DNA from 3 places in the Streptomyces sp. NPDC005791 genome. Region 2 is predicted to be linked to each of the others. Evidence: riboswitches for the same ligand, from Rfam matches in the RefSeq annotation. Region 2 holds a riboswitch; each other region holds the start of a gene.

What was found. Region 2 has a riboswitch for cyclic di-AMP ahead of ACFYSH_RS17525 (M23 family metallopeptidase). Riboswitches for the same ligand answer to the same signal wherever they lie in the genome.
Positions count from the first base shown of each region.
Region 1: another riboswitch for cyclic di-AMP. It lies ahead of ACFYSH_RS09545 (M23 family metallopeptidase); the one in region 2 lies ahead of ACFYSH_RS17525 (M23 family metallopeptidase).
Region 3: another riboswitch for cyclic di-AMP. It lies ahead of ACFYSH_RS27845 (C40 family peptidase); the one in region 2 lies ahead of ACFYSH_RS17525 (M23 family metallopeptidase).

Region 1 is NZ_JBIAIP010000004.1:13,888-21,530, reverse strand. Features, by position in the region: gene ACFYSH_RS09570 (hypothetical protein) at 1-208, opposite strand, end outside; gene ACFYSH_RS09565 (hypothetical protein) at 301-459, opposite strand; gene ACFYSH_RS09560 (FAD-binding oxidoreductase) at 666-2,051, opposite strand; tRNA gene ACFYSH_RS09555 (tRNA-Met) at 2,501-2,574, shown strand; gene ACFYSH_RS09550 (PP2C family protein-serine/threonine phosphatase) at 2,851-4,008, shown strand; cyclic di-AMP (ydaO/yuaA leader) riboswitch at 4,241-4,393, shown strand; gene ACFYSH_RS09545 (M23 family metallopeptidase) at 4,405-5,445, shown strand; gene ACFYSH_RS09540 (PrsW family intramembrane metalloprotease) at 5,577-7,028, opposite strand; gene trmB (tRNA (guanosine(46)-N7)-methyltransferase TrmB) at 7,100-7,643, opposite strand, start outside.
Region 2 is NZ_JBIAIP010000008.1:97,203-104,845, forward strand. Features, by position in the region: gene ACFYSH_RS17510 (DNA topoisomerase IV subunit A) at 1-1,380, opposite strand, end outside; gene ACFYSH_RS17515 (pitrilysin family protein) at 1,626-2,978, shown strand; gene ACFYSH_RS17520 (pitrilysin family protein) at 3,005-4,387, shown strand; cyclic di-AMP (ydaO/yuaA leader) riboswitch at 4,579-4,748, shown strand; gene ACFYSH_RS17525 (M23 family metallopeptidase) at 4,761-5,561, shown strand; gene ACFYSH_RS17530 (GntR family transcriptional regulator) at 5,785-6,489, shown strand; gene ACFYSH_RS17535 (HPr family phosphocarrier protein) at 6,662-6,943, opposite strand; gene ACFYSH_RS17540 (GNAT family N-acetyltransferase) at 7,117-7,643, shown strand, end outside.
Region 3 is NZ_JBIAIP010000016.1:108,551-116,193, reverse strand. Features, by position in the region: gene ACFYSH_RS27855 (ATP-dependent Clp protease proteolytic subunit) at 1-633, shown strand, start outside; gene ACFYSH_RS27850 (hypothetical protein) at 641-949, shown strand; cyclic di-AMP (ydaO/yuaA leader) riboswitch at 1,291-1,487, shown strand; gene ACFYSH_RS27845 (C40 family peptidase) at 1,491-1,961, shown strand; gene ACFYSH_RS27840 (LysE family translocator) at 1,980-2,615, opposite strand; gene ACFYSH_RS27835 (LysR family transcriptional regulator) at 2,688-3,602, shown strand; gene ACFYSH_RS27830 (ATP-binding protein) at 3,644-4,075, opposite strand; gene ACFYSH_RS27825 (helix-turn-helix transcriptional regulator) at 4,306-5,259, shown strand; gene ACFYSH_RS27820 (DUF397 domain-containing protein) at 5,196-5,402, shown strand; gene ACFYSH_RS27815 (8-amino-7-oxononanoate synthase) at 5,395-6,543, opposite strand; gene bioB (biotin synthase BioB) at 6,687-7,643, shown strand, end outside.

The DNA of each region.
Region 1 (7,643 bases), on a different contig from region 2:
CTTCCCGCAACGCGTACATCAGGAGGAACGTCCGGTAGGTCTCCGCGGACACGTCCAGACAGATGTCCGGCCGGTTGGTCCACGTCGACATGTTGTCGAGGGCCTTCCGGCAGGCCGCCTCGGTCTCGGCACGGGACGGGATGTTCGCAAGGAACGCGGCGATCAGCAGGACCACTGCGAGGACGACCACGCCGATACGGATGCGCATGGTCACCCAACGACCGTGCGGCCGGACCGGTCACTGGAAGCCGTTCACCGGAGCCCGGTCGCTCGGGCCGGTGCGCGGCCCCTCCCGCCCGGTCATTCGTGTTCGTCGGGGACCGGCGGAAGGTCGGGCTCGATGAACAGGTTCGCGTACTGCGGCGTGGGCCGCGGGGCCGTGGAGCCCTCGTCGGGGGCCGCCGTCGCGGACGCGCTGTCGGAGTGCCGCTGGATCGTGCGGGCAGGCATGTCGGTCATCTCTGGTGTCCTGTACGTAGGTGAGTGGTGTGCCCCGCGACCGAGCCGCTGCGGTAGATACCGGACTGGTCCCGACCGGTAGGGCGACGAGGTGCCGCTGCCGGTGCCGCGCCGCTCCGGGGGCGTCCGGAATCATCATGCGGTGCATGCAGACTGTAACCCTCCCAGCACGGCTTTCCCCCGGTATTGCGCACCCGGGGTGACGGTCAGTGCGGCGGTGCGGGCTCGATGTTCTGGTTTGCGTGGAAGAGGTTGTGCGGATCGTAGGCCCGCTTGGCCTCCGCGAGCCGGTCGTAATGGCCGCGGTAGGTGGCCCGGACCCGGTCCTGGGACTCGCCGGCGCCCAGGAAGTTGACGTAGCCGCCGCCCATGGAGTGCGGGTGCAGCGCTTCCCAGTATCCGACGGCCCACTCGCGCAGTGCCGCCGCGTTGGCGGGGTCGGGGTCGATGCCGGCGATGACGCCGGACCACAGCGCGTCGCGGTAGGCCCAGGCGGTGTCGTCGGGGCCGACCCGGCCCGCGGCCCCGTCGACCGGGTACAGGTGCATGGTCGACAGGCCGGTGGGGAGCTTCTCCGCGAAGGAGGCGTGTACGTCGACGGCGTCGTCCGAGATCCGGTCGAAGAAGTCTCCGCGCCAGTACCACTGGAGACCGGCCGGCATGAGGGCGTCGAACATGGACTGCTGGGCCGGGTAGGGCATCGGCGCGGTGAAGTGGAAGGCGGGCGGACCCGGTTCGTTCACCACGGAGAGGGTCTCGCCCAGGGCTTCGGGGTCCGCCGTCGAGGACCAGATGACCCCGCACATCTTCCGCCCGTGGATCTCCTCGGGGAAGGGCGGACCGGGCGGGACGGTCAGCGAGGCGAAGAAGCCGTACAGATCGTCCGGTGCCTGCGGCAGGAAGTCGCGGTACCAGCGCATGACGTCGTGGAAGAGTTCCAGGGGCCATACGGTGATGGCGACCCCCACCGTGTCCACGGGGTGCAGCTCGAAGTCGAACGAGGTGACGATGCCGAAGTTCCCGCCGCCCCCGCGCAGCGCCCAGAACAGGTCGGGGTGCTCGCTCGGGTTCGCGGCGACGAAGCTGCCGTCGGCCAGGACCACGTCCGCGGAGACCAGGTTGTCCGACGAGAGGCCGTACTTGCGTGTGAGGTAGCCGTGCCCGCCGCCGAGGGTGAGACCGCCGATGCCTGTCGTGGACATGATTCCTGCCGGGGTGGCGAGACCGAACGCGTGGGTCGCGTGGTCGAAGTCACCCAGCGTCGCCCCGCCGTCGGCCTGGGCGGTCTGGGTGGCGGGGTCGACCCGCACGCCACGCATGGGGGACAGGTCGATCGTGACGGCGTCGTCACAGAGGCCGAGGCCGGGACCGCTGTGCCCGCCGCCCCGGACGGCCACGACCAGGCCGTGTTCGCGGACGAAATCGACGGCCGCCATGACGTCCGCCGTGTCGCGGCACTCGACCACGGCCGCCGGCCTCTTGTCGATCATGGCGTTGTAGACCGTACGTGCCTGGGCGTACTCCTGATCATCCGGGCCGATGACCGGGCCGCGCAGAGTGGTTCGCATCGTTTCGAGCAGGGCGCCGTCCATGACCGTCTCCTGACGCGCATGCGCCCGGCCTCCCCTGCCACCGTCGCATCGGGTGAGGCTGCTGGAGCGGCACGGGCACCCGGAGATGCCGCGCAGACGGGACCGAACACCGAAAGGCTTGTGATCCCAGCCTCCCGCCGCTCCGGATGCCGCGCAATCGCGGGCGCCCGGCCCGGTGGGGTCATCCCAGCGGTGCGGCCGGGACGTCCGCCCGGAGGCGCGGCGGCGGGCTCCGTCGTGCCCCTGCGCAGACGCACCACGAGCAGGATCGGAGGGTGCGCGAACACCCCTGGGCGCGTCACTGTGCCGGGCAACTCCCTGGCACACGCCCCTTGTTGTCGCATCGAGTCGGGCCGGGAGGTTCCCCGGCCGGGAGGGGGCGGAGAGGGGCGGGCGCCGTAAGTGGTCGGAGCACCCTCCTGGATGCCGTAGAGTTGCAATCACAACGGCGCGGGGTGGAGCAGCTCGGTAGCTCGCTGGGCTCATAACCCAGAGGTCGCAGGTTCAAATCCTGTCCCCGCTACTGAAGACAGTGGCCCGGATCCTTTCGAGGATCCGGGCCACTGTCATATGCCGGGAAGGAACTACCATCGGTACGGAGACGGAACAGCCGTCTTCGTACGGGATGCACAGACGATCCACGCGCAGCACCGGCTCTCCGGCTGACCCCCGGTGGGTGGCGCTCCGGCGCACTCCTCCCTTTGGCCGATGACGAGTCGCCGCTCGGCGCGGCTCCGATCAGCCTGGACGGGGCGCGGTACCGTCCGCAGCCGTGGGTGGACCGGGCAGGAGTGCACAGGTGGGGAAGCGGGACGGACGGCGAGGGGGCGCTGTGGGGAACGCTCGTTCCCGGCGGTTCGTGCGCGCGCTGCCCGCCCTGATGATCTGCGCCGGGTTGGTCTTCGACCTCGTGACGCCGCCCGCGGTCACGGCCGTCCCGTTCTTCGCGGCCGCCCCGCTGATCGCCGCGCCGTTCTTCTCGCCGGCCGGGACGGTGCGGGTGGGAGTGGTCTCGATCCTCGTCGTGCTCGCCATCCGGGTCTCGGACGGCACGCTCGCCGAGGTCGTGCCGGCCACCGATCTGCTGACCCTGTTCACCGTCGCCGCGCTCTCCCTCGTCATCAACCGCGTCGTGCGCCGCGGGAACGAGCAGCTGGCCTCGGCCAGGGTCATCGCGGAGACGGCGATGCGCGCGGTGCTCCCGACGCCCGAGGACCGGATCGGGGGGCTGCTGGTCGCGGCGAGGTACGAGCCTGCGCAGGCGGACGAGTTCGTCGGCGGTGACCTGTACGCCGTCGCGAACACCCCGTACGGGGTGCGCCTGGTCCTCGGGGACGTACGGGGCAAGGGGCTGGACGCCGTGGCGGCGGTGGCCGTCGTGATCGGGGCGTTCCGGGAGGCCGCGGAACAGGAGTTGTCGCTGGAGGGGGTGGTCCAGCGGCTGGAGCGGGCGCTGGCCCGTGAGGGCTCCCGGCGGGGCGGGCTCGACTCCATGGAAGGGTTCGTCACCGCCGTCCTCGCGGAGATCCCGGCCGGTTCGGACACGATGCGGGTCGTCAACCGCGGTCACCCCGAGCCGCTCGTGCTGCACGCGGACGGGGCGCTGGACGTACTGTCGCCGACCGCGCCCGCGATGCCGCTCGGCATGGGGCTGGACGTGTGGCCGGACCGGTCGGACGAGTGGACGCTGCCGGCCGGTGCGATGTTCCTGGCGTTCACCGACGGGCTTTCCGAGGCGCGGGACGCGAACGGTGTCTTCTACGATCCGGCGGCCCGGCTGCGCGGCCGGCTGTTCCCGGGGCCCGAGGAACTGCTGTCCGCGCTCACCGACGACGTACGGCTGCACACCGGCGGCCGGTCGACGGACGACCTGGCGCTCCTGGCGGTGGGACGTCCCGCGCGCGGCCAGCAGGAGCGGCGGACGACCGTGAAGATCGTGCGACGGGACGGTGAATGACCGTCGCGACCGTCGGTAGTCGAAGGACCCCGCTCCGCATAACATTTGACGCACCGTCAGAAAGTGCTGGTCGGTCAAAGGTCACTGAAGTCGCCCGTTTGCGCCCGGTTGGCCCCTGAAAGTCCTGGCCGGAGTGACGAACGATCTGTAGGAACAGCTTGGATTCGGACCCGGGTGTCTATTAACGTTCGATAACGCAGCGCGGTTGTACCTGCCGTCGCAAGAGGCGGCACCGTGCGCAGCGCCGAATTCCGCAAGGGAACCGGGGAACCACCTACATGGGGTGAATCGGACACCTGTGTCTCGTGAGAGACGAAGGGGCCCGTAGGAGACCTTCCTGCTCCGAACCCGTCAGCTAACCCGGTAGGCGAGAAGGAAGGAAAGGAGAGCGCCCACGTGGCGTCCAATCAGCCTGCCCCCGAGGCACCGTCATCCTTCAGGACCGGCAGCCTCGGTGACGAGGACAGGACGTGGGAGGAATGGAACCCCACCGAGGAGTCCATCCGCCCCGTGCGCGGCCGGCATCGCGTAGCCAAGCAGCGCGGTCTCGCCCGTAGCTCCACCGTCCTCGGCGTCGGCGTCATCGCGGCCGTGGGAGCGGGTGGCATGGCCACCGCTCAGAGCAAGCCGCCGGTCTCCATCTCTCTTCCCGATTCCATCGCGGACAATCTCCCCGACGCCAAGTCCCTGCCCGGCGTGGGCGCGTTCATGTCCGACGGCTCCGACTCGGAGCACGAGACGGTCGCCGCGTCCTCCCCGCTCACCACCGCGGGCATCACCGCCGCCGAGGCCCAGCAGGGCACCACCGACGCCGGCGAAGCGCTGCGGGCCCGCATCCTCCAGCAGGCCGAGCAGCAGCAGGCCGGCGCCGACGCCCAGGCCAAGGCCGCTGAGGAGCAGGCGGCGATCGAGGCGGCCACGGTCCAGGCGGCGAAGCAGCAGAGCGATGCCGAGGCCGAGGCAGCCGCGAAGAAGAAGGCGGCGGAGGAAGCTGCGAAGAAGAAGGCGGAGGCCGAGCGCCTCGCCAAGCTCGCCGCGAGCTACGCCGTCCCGACCTCCTCGTACTACATCAGCTCCACCTACGGTCAGGCCGGTTCGATGTGGTCCTCCGGGCACCACACCGGGCTGGACTTCGCGGCTCCGACCGGCACCCCGGTCAAGGCGGTCCACAGCGGCACGGTGAAGTCGGCCGGCTACTCCGGCTCGTACGGCTACCGCACGGTCCTGGAGCTCGACGACGGCACCGAGGTCTGGTACTGCCACCAGTCCTCGATGGATGTGACCGCCGGACAGCGGGTCACCACCGGCGAGACGATCGGCCGCGTCGGCGCGACGGGCAATGTGACCGGCGCGCACCTGCACCTGGAGATCCACACCGCGGACGGCTCGGGCATCGACCCGATGAGCTGGCTGCGCGGCAAGGGCCTCACGATCTGATCCCCTCAGAACCCCGGCGGCCCTGACGACACCCCCCGACGTCAGGGCCGCCGGTCCGTCCGGGGGCCCGGACTCCTCCGGCCTGACCCGGGCGGGCTCCTGGCCTGGACGGCTCCTGACCCGGACGCTTTCTAATCCGGCGGGGCGCGGTGCCTGCCGTTCTCCAGATACGGGTTGTAGCCGCCGTAGTGCCGGTGCGGCGCGGGCAGGTGCTGGGGAGGCGGCCCGCCGTGAGGGAGCTGCCGTGGGAACCCCGGCGGCGCGGGTGGCCGGTGGACGCGCAGCCGGCCCGTCGCGTGGGCCGCGTACGTCAGGGCCGGGCCCGCGATGTCCCGGCGCTGCCAGAGGTGATGCAACAACTCCTGCTCGCGGGCGGCGAAGTCCGGCCCCACGCCGTCATGACGGGCCCTCCGGCGCAGCATGGCCAGCGAGGTCGCGAACGACTCGTACTCCGCCACGGCGCGGGCCGCGGCCCGGCCCCGGGCGCGGTCCGGGTGGCTGTTCCAGTGCCTGGCCATGTCGCGGGCCACGCCCCGCGCCCGCATCGAGGCCAGCGCGAGAGGCTCGGCGGAGGTCAGCCAGCCGGCAGCCGCGTACACCGGTAGCTCGGTGGAGAGCGTGCGCAGCTCCCGCCGGCGTGACCAGATCGCCAGCCAGGTCACCAGGGCGAAGGACGGCACCATGAACGCGCCGTACACCGCGTAGAAGCCGTACGGCCCGAAGGACGACGAGCCGTTCCACAGGGCGTGCATGCCCATGGCGAGGACGAGCCCGAGCAGAGGCAGGACGATCCGGCGGACCCGGTGGCGTGCGCCGCCGAGCGCCGCCATGCCGAAGCCGATGCCGGAGAGCACCGTGAACAAGGGGTGTGCGAAAGGCGACATCACCGCACGGACGAAGAACGTCCCCGCCGTCACGGAGGCGAAGCCCGTGGTCCCCATCTGCTGGTCCTCGCCGAAGGCGTTGCCCAGGTAGAGGATGTTCTCGGTGAAGGCGAAGCCGGTCGCGGTGAAGCCGGCGACCACGATGCCGTCGACGATCCCGCCGAACTGCCGTCTGCGGAAGAGGAAGATCAGCAGGACAGCGACGGCCTTCGCGGTCTCCTCGACGACCGGGGCGACGACCGTGGCCCCGAGGGTGTCGGCGCTCACCGGGTCCGCGGTGGCCGTCGCTATCCACCGGGTCGCGAAGGAGTTGGCGATGATCGCCACGAGCGCTGCGGCGCACGCGCCCCAGGAGAAGGCGAACAACAGATTCCGCCAGGGCCCCGGTTCGACCCGGTCGAGCCAGCGGAACGCCGCCATCAGCAGCGGCACGGGCAGCACGGCCAGGCCCAGCCCCACCAGAAAGCCCTCGGTGCCCGTCTGCCGGCGCACCAGGGCCAGGATCACCAGACCGCAGAGCGCGAGCACCGTGACCACCGCGCCGGCTCTGAACGCCTTGCTGCGCCAGACCATGCCGACGATGCGGGGCCGGTACCGCCACTGGCCTCGCTCCGGGACGCCGCCCAGGAACTCGTCGAGCCGCTGCTCCTCGAGAACCGGGACGACCGGCTGCTGGTGTTGCACGGACCCCTCGGACACCGGACGACCCTAACGAGAGCCACTGACACCTGGCCACGCCGTGGGAGGCCGGCCGGCCGGGCGATGGCTGATCAGCGACGGGTGAACAGCACGTCGTGCACGACGTGTCCCTTGTCCAGACCTTGGCCCTCGAAGCGGGTCAGCGGCCGGAACGCGGGCCGGGGAGCGTAGCCGCCGTCGGCCTGGGTGTTCTCGAACAGGGGGTGTGCGGTGAGGACGTCCAGCATCTGCTCCGCGTACGGCTCCCAGTCCGTCGCGCAGTGGACGACGGCGCCCGGCTTCAGCCGCGGCGCCACCAGGTCGAGGAACTCCGGCTGGATCAGCCGCCGCTTGTGGTGGCGCTTCTTGGGCCAGGGGTCGGGGAAGTACACCCGGAGCCCGTCCAGGGCGGCCGGCTCCAGCATCTCGCGGATCAGGATGATGGCGTCACCGTTGGCGACACGGACGTTGGACACCCCGGCCCGTTCCGCGAGCCCCAGCAGATTGCCCTGGCCGGGGGTGTGCACATCGACGGCCAGGATCCCGGTGGTCGGGTCGTCGGCCGCCATCTGCGCCGTCGCCTCGCCCATGCCGAAGCCGATCTCCAGGACCACGGGGAGGCCGTCGAAGAGCGTG
Region 2 (7,643 bases):
CTCGTTGAGCTTGTCGCGCTCGGTCTCCAGCTCGATCCGGTCGAAGCGCGTGAGCCTGCGCAGCGGGGTGTCCAGGATGTACTGGGTCTGGATGTCGCTCAGCGAGAAGCGCTCCATCAGGCGCTCCTTGGCCTGCGCCGAGTTGTCGCTGTCCCGGATGAGGCGGATGACCTCGTCGATGTCGAGCAACGCCACGAGCAGGCCCTCGACCAGGTGCAGCCTGTTGCGGCGCTTGGTCCTGCGGAACTCGCTGCGCCGGCGGACCACCTCGAAGCGGTGGTCGAGATAGACCTCGAGAAGCTCCTTGAGCCCCAGGGTGAGCGGCTGTCCGTCGACCAGTGCCACGTTGTTGATACCGAAGGACTCCTCCATCGGCGTCAGCTTGTACAGCTGCTCCAGAACGGCTTCCGGCACGAAGCCGTTCTTGACCTCGATCACCAGACGCAGACCGTGCGCCCGGTCGGTGAGGTCCTTGACGTCCGCGATGCCCTGGAGCTTCTTCGCGCCGACGAGGTCCTTGATCTTGGCGATCACCTTCTCGGGGCCGACGGAGAAGGGCAGTTCGGTGACGACGAGACCCTTACGACGGGCCGTGACGTTCTCTATGGCGACCGTGGCGCGGATCTTGAACGTGCCCCGTCCCGCGGCGTAGGCGTCCTTGATACCGCCGAGGCCGACGATCCTGCCGCCGGTGGGCAGGTCGGGGCCCGGGACGAAACGCATCAGCGTCTCGAGGTCTGCACCCGGGTGCCGGATGAGGTGGCGGGCGGCGGCGATGACCTCGCCGAGGTTGTGCGGGGGCATGTTGGTGGCCATGCCGACGGCGATCCCGGAAGCACCGTTGACCAGGAGGTTCGGGTACGCCGCCGGGAGGACGACCGGCTCCTGCTCCTGGCCGTCGTAGTTGGACTGGTAGTCGACCGTGTCCTCGTCGATCGACTCAGTCATCAGGGATGTGGCGTCGGCCATCCGGCACTCGGTGTACCGCATGGCGGCCGGCGGGTCGTCGTTGCCCAGCGAGCCGAAGTTGCCGTGCCCGTCGACGAGGGGCAGGCGCATCGAGAACGGCTGTGCCATGCGCACCAGTGCGTCATAGATCGACGCGTCACCGTGCGGGTGCAGTTTGCCCATCACTTCGCCCACGACGCGGGCGCACTTCACATAGCCGCGTTCGGGACGCAGCCCCATCTCGTTCATCTGGGACACGATGCGGCGGTGCACGGGCTTCATGCCGTCGCGGGCATCGGGCAGAGCCCTGGAGTAGATCACCGAGTACGCGTACTCGAGGAAGGAGCCCTGCATTTCGTCGACGACGTCGATGTCGAGGATCTTCTCCTCGAAGTCGTCCGGCGGCGGGGTTTTCGTGCTGCGGCGGGCCATCGCGGCTGCGACTCCTTCACAGATTCTGTCGGGCAACCTCAGGTTCTGACGCCGACCATTGTGGACCGCCGTACCGACAACGCCGACCTCGACCCGTCCGAAGCGCCCTCACGGCTCCCTCGGAGCCGCTGTGCACGGCAGCGTCCACGACGACATTCACCCGGCGGGAACTTCGCCAGGTGCCCGTGCGCTTGCCTAGAGTGGCAGGTCCGGCAGGAAATCCTGTACCGATCGAAGGGACGTACATGCCCATGGGTCACACGGCCACAGCCCAGGCCGGTTCCGGCGGCTTGACGGCGACCGAGCACCGCCTGGCCAACGGCCTGCGCGTGGTGCTCTCCGAGGACCATCTGACCCCCGTCGCCGCGGTCTGCCTCTGGTACGACGTCGGCTCCCGGCACGAGGTCGAGGGACGCACGGGCCTGGCTCACCTTTTCGAGCACCTGATGTTCCAGGGCTCGGGCCAGGTCAAGGGGAACGGGCACTTCGAGCTGGTGCAAGGGGCCGGCGGCTCCCTGAACGGCACGACCAGCTTCGAGCGCACCAACTACTTCGAGACGATGCCCACGCACCAGCTGGAGCTGGCCCTGTGGCTCGAGGCCGACCGGATGGGCTCACTGCTCGCCGCGCTCGACGAGGAGTCCATGGAGAACCAGCGGGACGTCGTGAAGAACGAGCGCCGCCAGCGCTACGACAACGTCCCGTACGGCACCGCCTTCGAGAAACTGACCGCCCTCGCCTACCCGGAGGGCCACCCGTACCACCACACGCCGATCGGCTCGATGGCCGACCTGGACGCGGCGACCCTGGAGGACGCGCAGACGTTCTTCCGGACGTACTACGCGCCGAACAACGCGGTGCTCTCGGTGGTCGGCGACATCGACCCGGAGCAGACGCTCGCCTGGGTCGAGAAGTACTTCGGCTCCATCCCCTCCCACGACGGCAAGCAGCCCCCGCGCGACGGCTCGCTGCCCGCCGTCATCGGCGAACAGCTGCGTGAAGTGGTCCAGGAGGAGGTCCCCGCGCGTGCGCTGATGGCCGCCTACCGGCTGCCGCACGACGGCACACGCGAGTGCGACGCCGCGGACCTCGCGCTGACCGTGCTCGGCGGCGGCGAGTCGTCCCGCCTGCACAACCGGCTGGTCCGCCGCGACCGTACGGCCGTCGCCGCGGGCTTCGGGCTGCTCAGGCTGGCGGGCGCGCCCTCGCTGGGCTGGCTGGACGTCAAGACGTCCGGTGGCGTCGAGGTGCCGTTGATCGAGGAGGCCGTCGACGAGGAGCTGGCCCGGTTCGCCGAGGAAGGCCCCACGCCGGAGGAAATGGAACGCGCCCAGGCGCAGTTGGAGCGCGAGTGGCTGGACCGGCTCGGCACGGTCGCCGGCCGTGCCGACGAACTGTGCCGGTACGCCGTCCTGTTCGGTGACCCGCAGCTCGCCCTGACCGCGGTGGGCCGGGTGCTCGACGTGACGGCCGACGAGGTCAAGGCCGCCGCCCGGGCGCACCTGCGCCCCGACAACCGTGCGGTCCTGGTCTACGAACCGGTCGAACCGGCCGACGAGACGGACGGTGCCGAAGCGCACGAGGGGGCCGACAAGTGACCGACGCCGCCGTGACTGGAGTGACGATGGAGTACCACCCGCAGCCGACCGCCGGCGAGGCCAGGCCCTGGGCCTTTCCCGCGCCCGAACGCGGCGCCCTGCCCAACGGGCTGACCGTGCTGCGCTGCCACCGCCCCGGCCAGCAGGTCGTCGCCGTGGAGATCTTCCTCGACGCCCCGCTGGACGCCGAACCCGAGGGCCTGGACGGTGTGGCCACGATCATGGCGCGCGCCCTGTCCGAGGGCACGGACAAGCGTTCGGCGGAGGAATTCGCCGCCGAGCTGGAGCGGTGCGGCGCCACGCTGGACGCACACGCGGACCACCCGGGTCTCCGTGTCTCCCTGGAGGTCCCGGTCTCCCGGCTGGCCAAGGCCCTCGGCCTGGTCGCCGAGGCCCTGAGGGCCCCGGCCTTCGCGGAGAGCGAGATCGAGCGTCTGGTGGTCAACCGCCTCGACGAGATCCCGCACGAGCAGGCCAACCCGGCACGGCGGGCCGCCAAGCAGCTCTCCAAGGAGCTCTTCCCCGCCACGGCGCGGATGTCGCGTCCGCGCCAGGGCACCGAGGAGACGGTCCGGCGGATCGATGCCGCCGCCGTACGCGCCTTCTACGACGCCCATGTCCGCCCCTCCACCGCGACGGCCGTAGTCGTCGGTGACCTCACCGAGGTGGACCTCGACGCGTTGCTGTCCGACACCGTCGGGGACTGGTCGGGCAACGCCGGCCAAGCCCGGCCGGTGCCCCCGATCACCGCGGACGACACCGGCCGTGTGGTCATCGTGGACCGCCCGGGAGCCGTGCAGACCCAGCTGCTGATCGGCCGGATCGGAGCGGACCGGCACGACAGCGTGTGGCCCGCCCAGGTCCTCGGCACGTACTGCCTGGGCGGCACCCTCACCTCGCGGCTGGACCGCGTGCTGCGCGAGGAGAAGGGCTACACCTACGGCGTCCGGGCCTTCGGGCAGGTGCTGCGTTCGACGGCGCCCGGTTCCGCCTCCGGGGCGACCGGCGCCGCGATGCTCGCCATCAGCGGATCCGTCGACACGGAATCCACCGGTCCGGCGCTCGACGACCTGTGGAAGGTTCTGCGCACCCTGGCGGCCGAGGGGCTCACCGATGCCGAGCGCGAGACCGCCGTGCAGAATCTCGTGGGTGTGGCCCCGCTGAAGTACGAGACCGCGGCCTCCGTGGCGGGCACTCTCGCCGACCAGGTGGAGCAGCACCTTCCGGACGACTACCAGGCCGAGCTGTACGCCCGCCTGGCCTCGACCGGCACGGTCGAGGCGACTGCCGCCGTGGTCAACGCGTTCCCGGTCGACCGGCTGGTCACGGTTCTGGTCGGGGACGCCGCACAGATCGCGGAGCCCGTGAAGGCGCTCGGTATCGGCGAGGTCTCGGTCGTCACCAGCTGACGGAACGGGACATGACGGACCCCGGCGAGTATGAACTCGCCGGGGTTTTGCCATTTGTCCGTTTCGTGGGAATGCTCCGCGTTCGACCTGTGGGATGTGCGACAAAAGGCCCTTTCCGTTTGGCGGGGGAAAGTGGACCGCTCTAGCGTCGGCTCGGCTGTCCGCCAGACGACTGCCGCGTCCGCGGCGCCGGACAGCCATCGCCGAGTCCCCGTCAGGCGCGAGCCTGGGGAGCCGGGGACCCACATAAGTCCCTGGGGTGAATCGGATTCCTGTGCCTCGTCGGAGGCTCAGGGGCCCGTAGGAGACCTTCCTGCTCCGAACCCGTCAGCTAACCCGGTAGGCGAGAAGGAAGGAAAGGACCAGCCCCTCCATGGCGTTCATCCGTGCCACCGGGAAGCACCGTGCCCCGAGCCGCCTGACGCGCAAGAGCGCCGAGGTCGCCGGTATCGCGGCCCTGGCCACAGCCGGAGTCATCGGTACCACCGCCTCCCCGGCTCTCGCCGCGGACTCCGAGGCCGTCACCGCCACCGGTCTGACCCAGACCGTCGCCCTCGACACCACCCTCGCCGCCCAGATCGGTGCCCAGGCGAAGGCCCAGCAGCACCAGGCCGACATAGCCGCCGAGGTCAAGGCCGAAGCGGAGGCGAAGGCCAAGGCGAAGGCCAAGGCGAAGGCTGAGGCGAAGCGCAAGGCCGAGGCCCGCGCCGCGGAGGCGCGCGAGGCCGAGGCGCGTGCCGCACGGGCCGCCGAGCGTGCCCGTCTGAACTCCTTCCATCTCCCGGTCGCGGGCTCGCACGTGACCACCGGCTACAAGTCCGGTGGCGCGCTCTGGTCCTCCGGCAGCCACTCCGGTGTGGACTTCCAGGCGGCGTCCGGCACCTCCGTGGTCGCCGTCGGCGCCGGTACGGTCGTCGAGGCGGGCTGGGGTGGCGCGTACGGCAACAACATCGTGCTCCGCATGAACGACGGCACGTACACCCAGTACGGCCACCTCTCCTCGATCGGTGTGTCCGTCGGCCAGAGCGTCGGTTCGGGTGAGCAGATCGGCATCTCCGGCTCGACCGGCAACTCCACCGGGCCGCACCTGCACTTCGAGGCCCGCACCACCCCCGAGTACGGCTCGGACATGGACCCCGTCGCCTACCTCCGCGCCCATGGCGTCCAGGTCTGACCCCACGCCGCGCGACAGCGCTCCGACGAAGGGCCCCGGCATCCGCCGGGGCCCTTCGTCATGTGCCCGGACAAGGTCCGCAGAAGCCCTGCGGAAGTGTTCCCTGGCCAAAAGATATCCATGGATTCCACCCCGCCATCGGAAATTCCCGCCGGTTGCAATAGAGTCACCGAACAGGCGTCGATCGGCCGCGTTCCGCGGGGATTAAGGCGGAGGTTCGGACATGCGCATCCCAGCGCATTCGGTATGCACGGCAATCCGTGACGACATCGTCTCCGGTGTCTTCGAACGCGGCAGCCGCCTCACCGAAGAAGTGCTCGCGCGCCGCTACGGCGTCTCCCGCGTCCCCGTACGCGAGGCGCTGCGCACCCTGGAGTCCGAGGGGTTCGTCGTCACCCGTCGGCACGCCGGTGCCTGTGTCGCCGAACCCACGGAGCAGGAGGCCGCAGATCTTCTGGAGATCAGGATGCTCCTGGAACCCCTCGGAGCCGCCCGCGCGGCGCAACGTCGCACCGAGGCGCACCTCAAGGTGCTCCGCGGCCTGGTCAGGCTGGGGCAGGAACGGGTGCGCAGGGCCGAGGGAGAGGATCTGCGCTCCCTGGGCGGCTGGTTCCACGAGACGCTGGCGCAGGCATCGGGCAGCCCCGCGCTGATCGCGCTGCTCACCCAGCTCCGGCACAAGATCGCCTGGATGTACGCCGTCGAGCAGCCGGCCCGCCCCGCGGACTCCTGGGCCGAGCACGGCGCTCTCGTCGACGCCGTGGCGCGCCGGGACACGGAGCGGGCCAGGCTGCTCGCCGCCCAGCACGCCGAGCGGGCCACCGCGGCCCACCGGCTGCGGCGCCCGTACGTGTCCGGGAGCACGGCGGGCGCGGCCCGGGTGAGAACTTCGCAACACCCCGTAAACATCGCGGGAGCCCGCCATTAACAATTGCGCCGTATACAAAGAGGGTAATGATCGGAGGGCTGCCTTTTTGCTGCCCTGATCCGGCTTTTCGGGGCTCGCCCCTGGATTGTTCACGGAATGCGAAAAGCCGCGGCTCCCGGGTGGGGGTGCCGCGGCTTTCCGCAGAAATGCTGCCGGTTCGAGACGGCCGGGATCAGACGGTCTCCGGAAGCTCCTCGAGCCCCTCGGTGACCAGCTTCGCCAGGCGGTCCAGGGCGGCTTCGGCGTCGTCCGCCTCGGACGCGAGCACGATCTCCTCGCCACCCTGGGCGCCCAGGCCGAGCACCGCGAGCATGGAGGCGGCGTTCACCGGGTCGCCGTCCGCCTTGGCGATCGTCACGGGGACGCCGGAGGCCGTGGCGGCACGGACGAAGATGGAAGCGGGGCGGGCGTGCAGGCCCTCGGCCCAACCGACGTTGACGCGGCGCTCAGCCATGGTTCTGCCCTTCACGTAACAATGGGTTGTCTAGACCAGTCTCTCATGCAGTGCGCACTGCTCTGCCAGGCGTCGCCACCAGGCCGTTCCCGCCCACCGGCCCCCTCAGCGTGCCCGTGCCGCTCCCCCGACGCGACCGGTGCACCGTGGCCCTCTCGCCGTAGGCTTTGCCCATGGAGCCCACTCCGGAGCAGAGTCCGCATCACGCGTACCCCGACCACTGGGAGGCGGACGTGGTGCTCCGCGACGGTGGCACCGCGCGCATCCGGCCCATCACCACGGACGATGCCGAGCGGCTGGTCAGCTTCTACGAGCAGGTGTCCGACGAATCGAAGTACTACCGCTTCTTCGCCCCGTATCCGCGTCTCTCCGCCCGGGACGTGCACCGCTTCACCCATCACGACTACGTCGACCGGGTGGGGCTGGCCGTCACGATCGGCGGCGAGTTCATCGCCACCGTCCGCTTCGACCGGATCAACGAGCAGGGCAGACCCGCCTCGGCCCCCGCGGACGAGGCCGAGGTCGCCTTCCTCGTCCAGGACGCCCACCAGGGCCGTGGTGTGGCGTCGGCCCTTCTCGAACACATCGCGGCGGTGGCGAGGGAACGGGGCATCCGCCGCTTCGCCGCCGAGGTGCTGCCCGCCAACAACAAGATGATCAAGGTGTTCCGGGACGCCGGCTTCACCCAGCAGCGCAGCTT
Region 3 (7,643 bases), on a different contig from region 2:
TTCCGTCCCGCCGCCCGCTACGTACTGCCCGAGTTCACCGAGCGCACCGCTCACGGGTCCCGGAGCACGGATCCGTACTCGAAGCTGCTGTCCGAGCGCATCGTCCTTCTCGGCACGCCCGTCGACGACACGGCCGCGACCGACCTGATCGCGCAGTTCATGTACCTGGAGCACGCGGACCCCGACCGGCCTCTGTCGCTCTACATCAACTCGCCCGGGGGCTCCTTCGGCGCCATGACGGCGGTCTACGACACCATGCACTTCCTCGCCTGCGAGGTGGAGACCTTCTGCCTCGGCCAGGCGGGCGCCGGCGCCGCGGTGTTGCTCGCGGCCGGCGCACCCGGACGCCGACATGCCCTGCCGGGCGCCCGGGTAGTCATTCAGCAACCCGCTCTGGGCGAGCCGGTGCAGGGCCAGCCCTCCGATCTCGAGATCCGGGCCTGTGAGTTGCAGCGCGAGCGCGAGCTGCTCACGGCCATGCTGGCCCGCCACACGGGGCGCTCCACGCGGGAGATCAGCGCAGCCATCGAACGGGACACCGTCCTCGACGCCCCAGCCGCTCTGGCGTTCGGGCTGGTGGACCACGTCACGGAGAACCGCACGCCGTCCCATCCACCGCGTCCCGCGAGGTGAACGCCCCATGCCCTCACCCCAGTTCCCACCACTGCCCGCACTGACCCGCGCCGAGGCCGACTTCATCGACTGCTACCTGGCGGCGCTCGACCAGCTCGGCCGCATCAACCCCGCCCGGGGCACCGACACGTACGGAGCGCTCCGGGCGGCTCAGGCCCTCGCGTCCCGGGCCGTCTCCCTCCGCGACGCACTGGTATCGATGCACGAGCGAGGGGAGTCACAGATCCACGCGGACACCCTGGCCAGGGCTCTGCGACTGCTGGACGGCGAGCGTCGCGCCGGGCGGGTCGCCGTGCCTCCCGCGCCGTCGAGTTGAGCGCTTTCGCCGCCCGACTCGGGTTCCCGGTGGGGTTTCCGACGCCCTTTCACGACACGCCCGGCAGGTCGATGAGTTTTCCTCGCTCGATCGGCGTAGGAGGTCCCCCTACCGAGGGACAGCCCAACTTGCGCACCGAGCACGGACACTGAACGGAATACATCGTTCCGCCCCTGGTACACGGCTGGTCCGGTGCAGCCGCCGCGGCCCCGGGCCGACCGCGTCCACCCGATCGGATCAGTCGTGAGGACTCTCACATATGCCTGCTTCAGCGAGGAAATCCGGCACGGCGTGAGTAAAGATCCCTGGGACGACAAGCCCCCGCCACCGCGGCGGGGCGGTCCGGGCGGACGCCGAGTCCTGCCGCTGTCCGGATGCCTGGTCGACAGGAATGGATCGGCAGGAGTGGAGGACCCGAGCACAACGGGCCGTCCGGATTTCCGGACAGCCCTCGGGGTGAAGCCGCTTCGCGCGGCCGGGCAACTTCGCCAGCCCGAACCCGACAGGTCATCCTTCACAGGCGGCTGACGAAGGGTTGCGCATGACTGCGCAGGTTCATGTCCGCTCTCTGTTCGCCCGGGCCGGCACGGCCTCGGTCCTGACACTCGCCGTAGGGACCACCATGTTGGCCCCCGGTTTCGTGAACGACGCCGAGGCCGCCGCCCACTCGACGAAAGCCCTCAAGATCGCGGCCTCGAAGAAGGGCGCCCCTTACAGCTGGGGCGCCGCGGGCCCCCATCGGTTCGACTGCTCCGGGCTCACGCTCTACGCGTTCAAGAAGGTCGGCAGGAAACTTCCCCGCACGGCTCAGCAGCAGTACAACAAGACCCGCCATATCTCCAGGTCGCAGCGGCAGCGCGGCGACCTCGTCTTCTTCCACGCGGGCCGCAGCGTCTACCACGTCGGCATCTACGCCGGCAGCGGGAAGATCTGGCACTCGCCGAAGACCGGCGCCGTGGTCCGGCTGGAGAAGATCTGGTCCGGCAACGTCTGGTACGGGAGGGTGCGCTGACGGCCTTCGTCGCCCGGTTCAGTGCAGCAGAGGACCGGTGACCAGCACGAGTCCCAGCGCGGTGAGCGCCGCGCCGCTGCCGCCCTCGATCGCACGGGCGGTACGCGGCCGGCGCAGCCACCGGCCCAGGCGGTCCACCAGCAGGGCCACGGCCGGAAACCAGACGAGGGCGAGCAGGACGACCACCGACGCCAGCAGCAGTGTCCTCGGCAGCGGCGGTTGGCCGGCCGGGACGAACTGGGGCAGCAGGCTCAGGAAGAGCACGGGCGCCTTCGGATTGAGGGCGTTGGTGAGGAAGCCCTGGCGCAGCGAACGTCCGAGCCCCGTGGACGCCCCGCCCTCCTCCTCGTCAGCCCCTCCTGCGGTGGCCCGTCGCCTCATCGCGTACAGGCCGCTGAGCCCGAGGTAGAGGACGTACGCGCCGCCGAGCAGCTGGACGGTGCGCAACAGCACGGGCATCGTCACGAGCACGGCGGCGAGGCCGGCGACCGCCAGGGCGGTGTGCACCACGAGCCCTCCGGCGACCCCCACCGCGGTGGCCAGCCCGGACCGCCGGGATGCGAGGGCGTTGCGTACGACCACGGTGAAGTCTGCGCCGGGAAGCGCCACCATTCCCGCGGCGACGGCGACGAAAGCGATCAGTTGTGCGTCCATGGGTCCACCCTGACCCCGTCGGCCCTTTAACGTGTACTTGCAATCTTCTGGGCCTGGCAAAAGGAACGCTTAATGTACGACCCCACGCGGCTGGCCGCGCTGGTGGCTGTGGCCGAGGCCGGCTCGATCACACGGGCAGCCGCACGACTGGGTTACACCGCGCCCGCGCTCTCGCAGCAGCTGGCGAAGCTCGAGCGGGAGGCCGGAGCCGCCCTCCTCGTCCGTCACCACCGCGGGGCGCGGCTGACGGCCGCCGGTGAGCTGCTGGCGGGGCGGGCCCGGCGTGTGCTGGACGAGATGGACCAGGCACGGCACGAGCTGGCACGGCTCGCAGGGCTGTCGGGCGGCCGGTTGAGGGTCGGCACGTTCGTGACGGCCGGGATCCATCTGCTGCCGCCGGTTCTCACCGCGTTCCGGCGCTCCCACCCCGATGTGGAGCTGGCCGTCACGGACTACGAGCCGCCCGCCGGGGTCGCCGCCGTGGCAGCGGGTGATGTGGACCTGGCGCTCACCCATGCGTACGAACCCGCGGCCGCCGGGCCGCTGCCGGCGGGGGTCTCCGCCGAGCCGCTGCTCGTCGAGGAGCTGGTGCTGGTCACCGCTCTCGGGCAGGTGCTGTCCGAGGGCAGCGGCCCGCTGCCTGTGGCCGAACTGGCGGGCCGTCCGCTGATCAGCAGCGCTCCTGATCATCCACCGCGGCGTGGGGTCGAGCGTGCGCTGGCCGAGGCGGGAGCCACCCCCGCCGTGGTGTGCGAGTCGCCCGGCTACGCCCTGGTGTGCGCCCTGGTCAGTGCGGGCATCGGCGTGGCGGTGGTGCCGGAGATGGTGGCCGCGATGTCCCCGACGCCGCTCGCCGTCCGCCGTCTGGAACCCGCCGCTTTCCGGCGGACGATCTCCGTGGTGCACCGGGGGGAGCGGAACACCGCGGCGGCGACGACGCTGATGGCTCTCCTGCGCAGCGGCTTCGGCCGGGCTTCCACCGGGTGAGGACGGTCGCGGCCCCACGCGCGGTGCGCCGGCCGACGGCGTCAGCTCCGCGCGGGGACCGGCCAGGGAAGAGCGATCGACACGGTCTTGCCCCCGTCCGGGGTGGGGCTGACTGCGAGCCGGCCGCCGTGCTCCTTCGTGAGGGCCCGGATGATCAACATTCCGCGTCCGTTGTCCTGGCGCACCGCCGCGGGCAGCCGCTGGGGACGGCGGGGGTGGCTGTCCGTCACACCGAGATAGAACTCCACGTCCCGGTCGAGTCTGAGGTCCACGGTGAAGGTGGGTGACTGCCCCAAGGTGTGCTGGACGGCATTGGTGGCGAGTTCCGAGACGATCAGCCGGATGGTGTCGGCGGCGTCGTCGTCCTGCCTCAGTCCCCATGCCGCGAGCACCTGGGCCACAAATGTCCGGGCCGTGGAGACCGAGGCCGGATCGCTCGGCAGAGTGACAGTTGCTTCCTGATGGTCTGCCATGGCGACGCCGTCCCTTTCCCGCCCTGACCGGCCCACGGCCAGCCCTGGATTGTGCTTCGCGCCAGACTGCCACCGATGTCGGCCTTACTGACGGCGATCGGCCAAGATATGCATATATCTGTCGCTCATTCCGGTGAACTCTGCTCCGCGGGCCGCGTACGGGCGCAACACTGGCCCCTCCCGAGCCGTGCCCGCCGGGGCGGCTCCTCGTACAACGGAAGGTGGGCGCCGTGCGGAACGGCCCTGTGGTGCGCCGTCGCAAGCTCGGTGAGGAGCTGCGCGGTCTGCGTCACTCCTCGGGACTCACGAGCCGGGACGCCGCCGGGATGTTGGGCTGGCATCAGTCGAAGGTGAGCCGGATCGAGACCGGGGCGAGCGGAGTGACGCCGGGTGACGTGACCCGGCTGCTGGACGCCTACGGCGTGGACGACCCGCAGTTGTGCGCGCTGCTGCAGAATCTCGCCGGTTCGGCCGGCGGCGGCGGAAGCGGGTGGTGGCACGCCTATCGCGGGCTCATCCCGCCGCAGTACCGCGACTTCATCAGCCTGGAGTCCCAGGCCGATGCCGCCCGCACGCTGGAGACCTCGGTCGTTCCCGGGCTGCTGCAGACCGCCGACTACGCGCGAGCGGTGACCCGCACCTCACTCGACGGGCTGCCGGTCGCACAGCTCGATTCCCTGGTGGAGGTCAGGCTCGCCAGGCAGGGCGTCCTCCACGCACCCCGGCCCTTGCGGCTCAGCGCCGTACTCGACGAGGCCGTACTACGGCGGCGGGTCGGCGGGCCCCGCGTCATGAAGGAGCAGCTGCACCATTTGACGCAGGTAGCTCAACTGCCTCACGTAACGCTCCAGTTGCTGCCGTTCGAAACCGGGAGCTACATCGGCCTCACAGGGCCTTTCGTTATTTTCTCTTTTCCGAACATCTCCGATCTGGATGTGGTCGTTCTTGACCATTTGATGAGTAGTCTCTATCTGGAGCGGAAAGAAGACCTCGAGGCGTACAGCTCGGCCTTCCGCACGATGCAGGCTCACGCGCTGTCGCCGGAGCGATCGCTGGACCTCATCGCCGCCCTAGGCCGCGGCGATCAGGCGGAACCTTCAGACTGCCCGAGGGGGGCACGATGTCCGACCGTCTCGCACGGCCCGCACCCAGGTGGCGGCGCAGCAGCCGCAGCACCGGGATGAACAACTGCGTGGAGACCGCGCCCCTGCCCGGCGATCAGCTCGCCGTTCGGGATTCCAAGGACACGGGCCTTCCGCCGCTGCGTTTCTCGGCGACGGCCTGGACGTCGTTCGTCGCCGGACTGCACGGTCGTCCGGTCAGCTGACCTGCCGGGGCGCCGTCGCGAGGACCGTACGCACGGCCGTGGCGATCTGTTCGCGCGCCAGGTCCGCCCGGGCGGTCAGCCGCAGCCTGGAGATTCCGTCCGGCACCGAGGGCGGCCGGAAACACCCCACGGCGAGCCCTGCCGCGCGGCAGTCGGCGGCCCACCGCACCGCCGACTCCGCCGAGGGCGCGCGGACCGACACGACGGCGGCGTCCGGGCGGACCGCGGTCAGCCCGGACGCCGTCAGCCGGCCGTGCAGTTCCGCGGCGACGGCCCCCGCCCTGGTCGCGCGTCCGGGTTCGCGGCGCAGCAGACGCAGGGCGCCAAGAGCCGCACCGACGGCGGCCGGTGCGAGACCGGTGTCGAAGATGAACGTACGAGCCGTGTTGACCAGGTGGCTGATGACCCGGGTGGAGCCGAGCACCGCTCCGCCCTGACTGCCGAGCGACTTGGAGAGGGTGAGCGTGGCGACGGTCCCTTCGCCACCCGCGAGTCCGGCGGCCTCCAGCGCGCCTCGTCCGCCCGTGCCCAGGACGCCCAGCCCGTGTGCGTCGTCCACGAGGAGAGCGGCGCCCGCGGCGCGGCAGACATCGGCGAGGGCGGCCAGCGGGGCCGCGTCGCCGTCCACGGAGAAGACGGAGTCGGTCACGGCCAGCGCGCGTCCGTCGTGCGAGTGGAGTGCCTTGCGCACCGCTTCGGGGTCAGCGTGCGGCACCACGGCCGTGGCGGCCCGGGAGAGCCTGCATCCGTCCACGATCGAGGCGTGGTTGCCGGCGTCGGACACGATCAGCGAGTCGTGTCCGGTGAGCGCCGTGAGGGCGGCGAGGTTGGCCGCGTAGCCGGAGGAGAAGACCAGGGCGGCTTCGAAACCACAGAAGGCCGCGAGTTCGCGTTCGAGTTCCGCGTGCAGTGCGGTGGATCCGGTGACGAGCCGCGAGCCGGTGGCCCCCGCACCCCATGTCCGTGCCGCCTCGGCCGCGGCGGTGGTGACCTCCGGGTGCCGGCTCAGACCGAGGTAGTCGTTGCTCGCGAGGTCCAGCAGTTCCGTCCCGGCGGGCCGGGGGCGCAGCGTCCGGACGAGTCCGGCGTCGGCACGGCGCCGGGCCTCGTCGTCGATCCAGTCGAACGGGGCGTAGGACATGGGCGGGTCCCTTTTGTAGGCAGCTCACAGACCCTAACCGGGTGCGCAACAGGCCAGGGTGTGGCAATACACACAGCATCGACCGGCTCTACTGTCCGGTTCCTCCTTGGCCGATGGCGGTGCCGTACGTCAGGATCAAGGCCATGGACCTGCTGAACACGCTGGTGGAAAAGGGGCTGCGGCGCGAACTGCCGACCCGTGACGAAGCGCTCGCCGTGCTGGCGACCTCCGACGACGAACTGCTCGACGTGGTGGCCGCGGCCGGAAAGGTGCGCCGCCAGTGGTTCGGCCGGCGCGTCAAACTCAACTACCTGGTGAACCTGAAGTCCGGTCTCTGCCCGGAGGACTGCTCCTACTGTTCGCAGCGGCTCGGCTCCAAGGCCGAGATCCTCAAGTACACCTGGCTGAAACCGGACGAGGCGAAGAAGGCCGCCGCCGCAGGGGTGGCGGGCGGCGCCAAGCGCGTGTGTCTGGTGGCCAGCGGCCGGGGGCCGACCGACCGTGACGTCGACCGGGTGTCGCAGACGATCGAGGCGATCAAGGAGCAGCACGAGGGCGTCGAGGTGTGCGCCTGCCTCGGCCTGCTCTCGGAAGGCCAGGCCGACCGCCTGAGGTCGGCGGGCGCCGACGCGTACAACCACAACCTCAACACCTCGGAGGGGACGTACGGGGACATCACGACCACACACACGTACGCCGACCGGGTGGACACCGTGCAGCAGGCCCAGGCCGCCGGGCTCTCGGCGTGCTCCGGTCTGATCGCGGGCATGGGCGAGGCGGACGCCGACCTGGTGGACGTGGTCTTCTCGCTGCGCGAGCTGGATCCGGACTCGGTGCCGGTGAACTTCCTGATTCCCATGGAGGGGACCCCGCTCGCGAAAAACTGGCACCTCACACCGCAGCGGTGCCTGCGGATCCTGGCGATGGTGCGGTTCGTCTGCCCGGACGTCGAGGTGCGGCTCGCGGGCGGTCGCGAGGTGCATCTGCGTTCGATGCAGCCGCTCGCCCTGCATCTGGTGAACTCCATCTTCCTGGGCGACTATCTGACCAGTGAGGGGCAGTCCGGACAGACCGACCTCGACATGATCGCGGACGCGGGC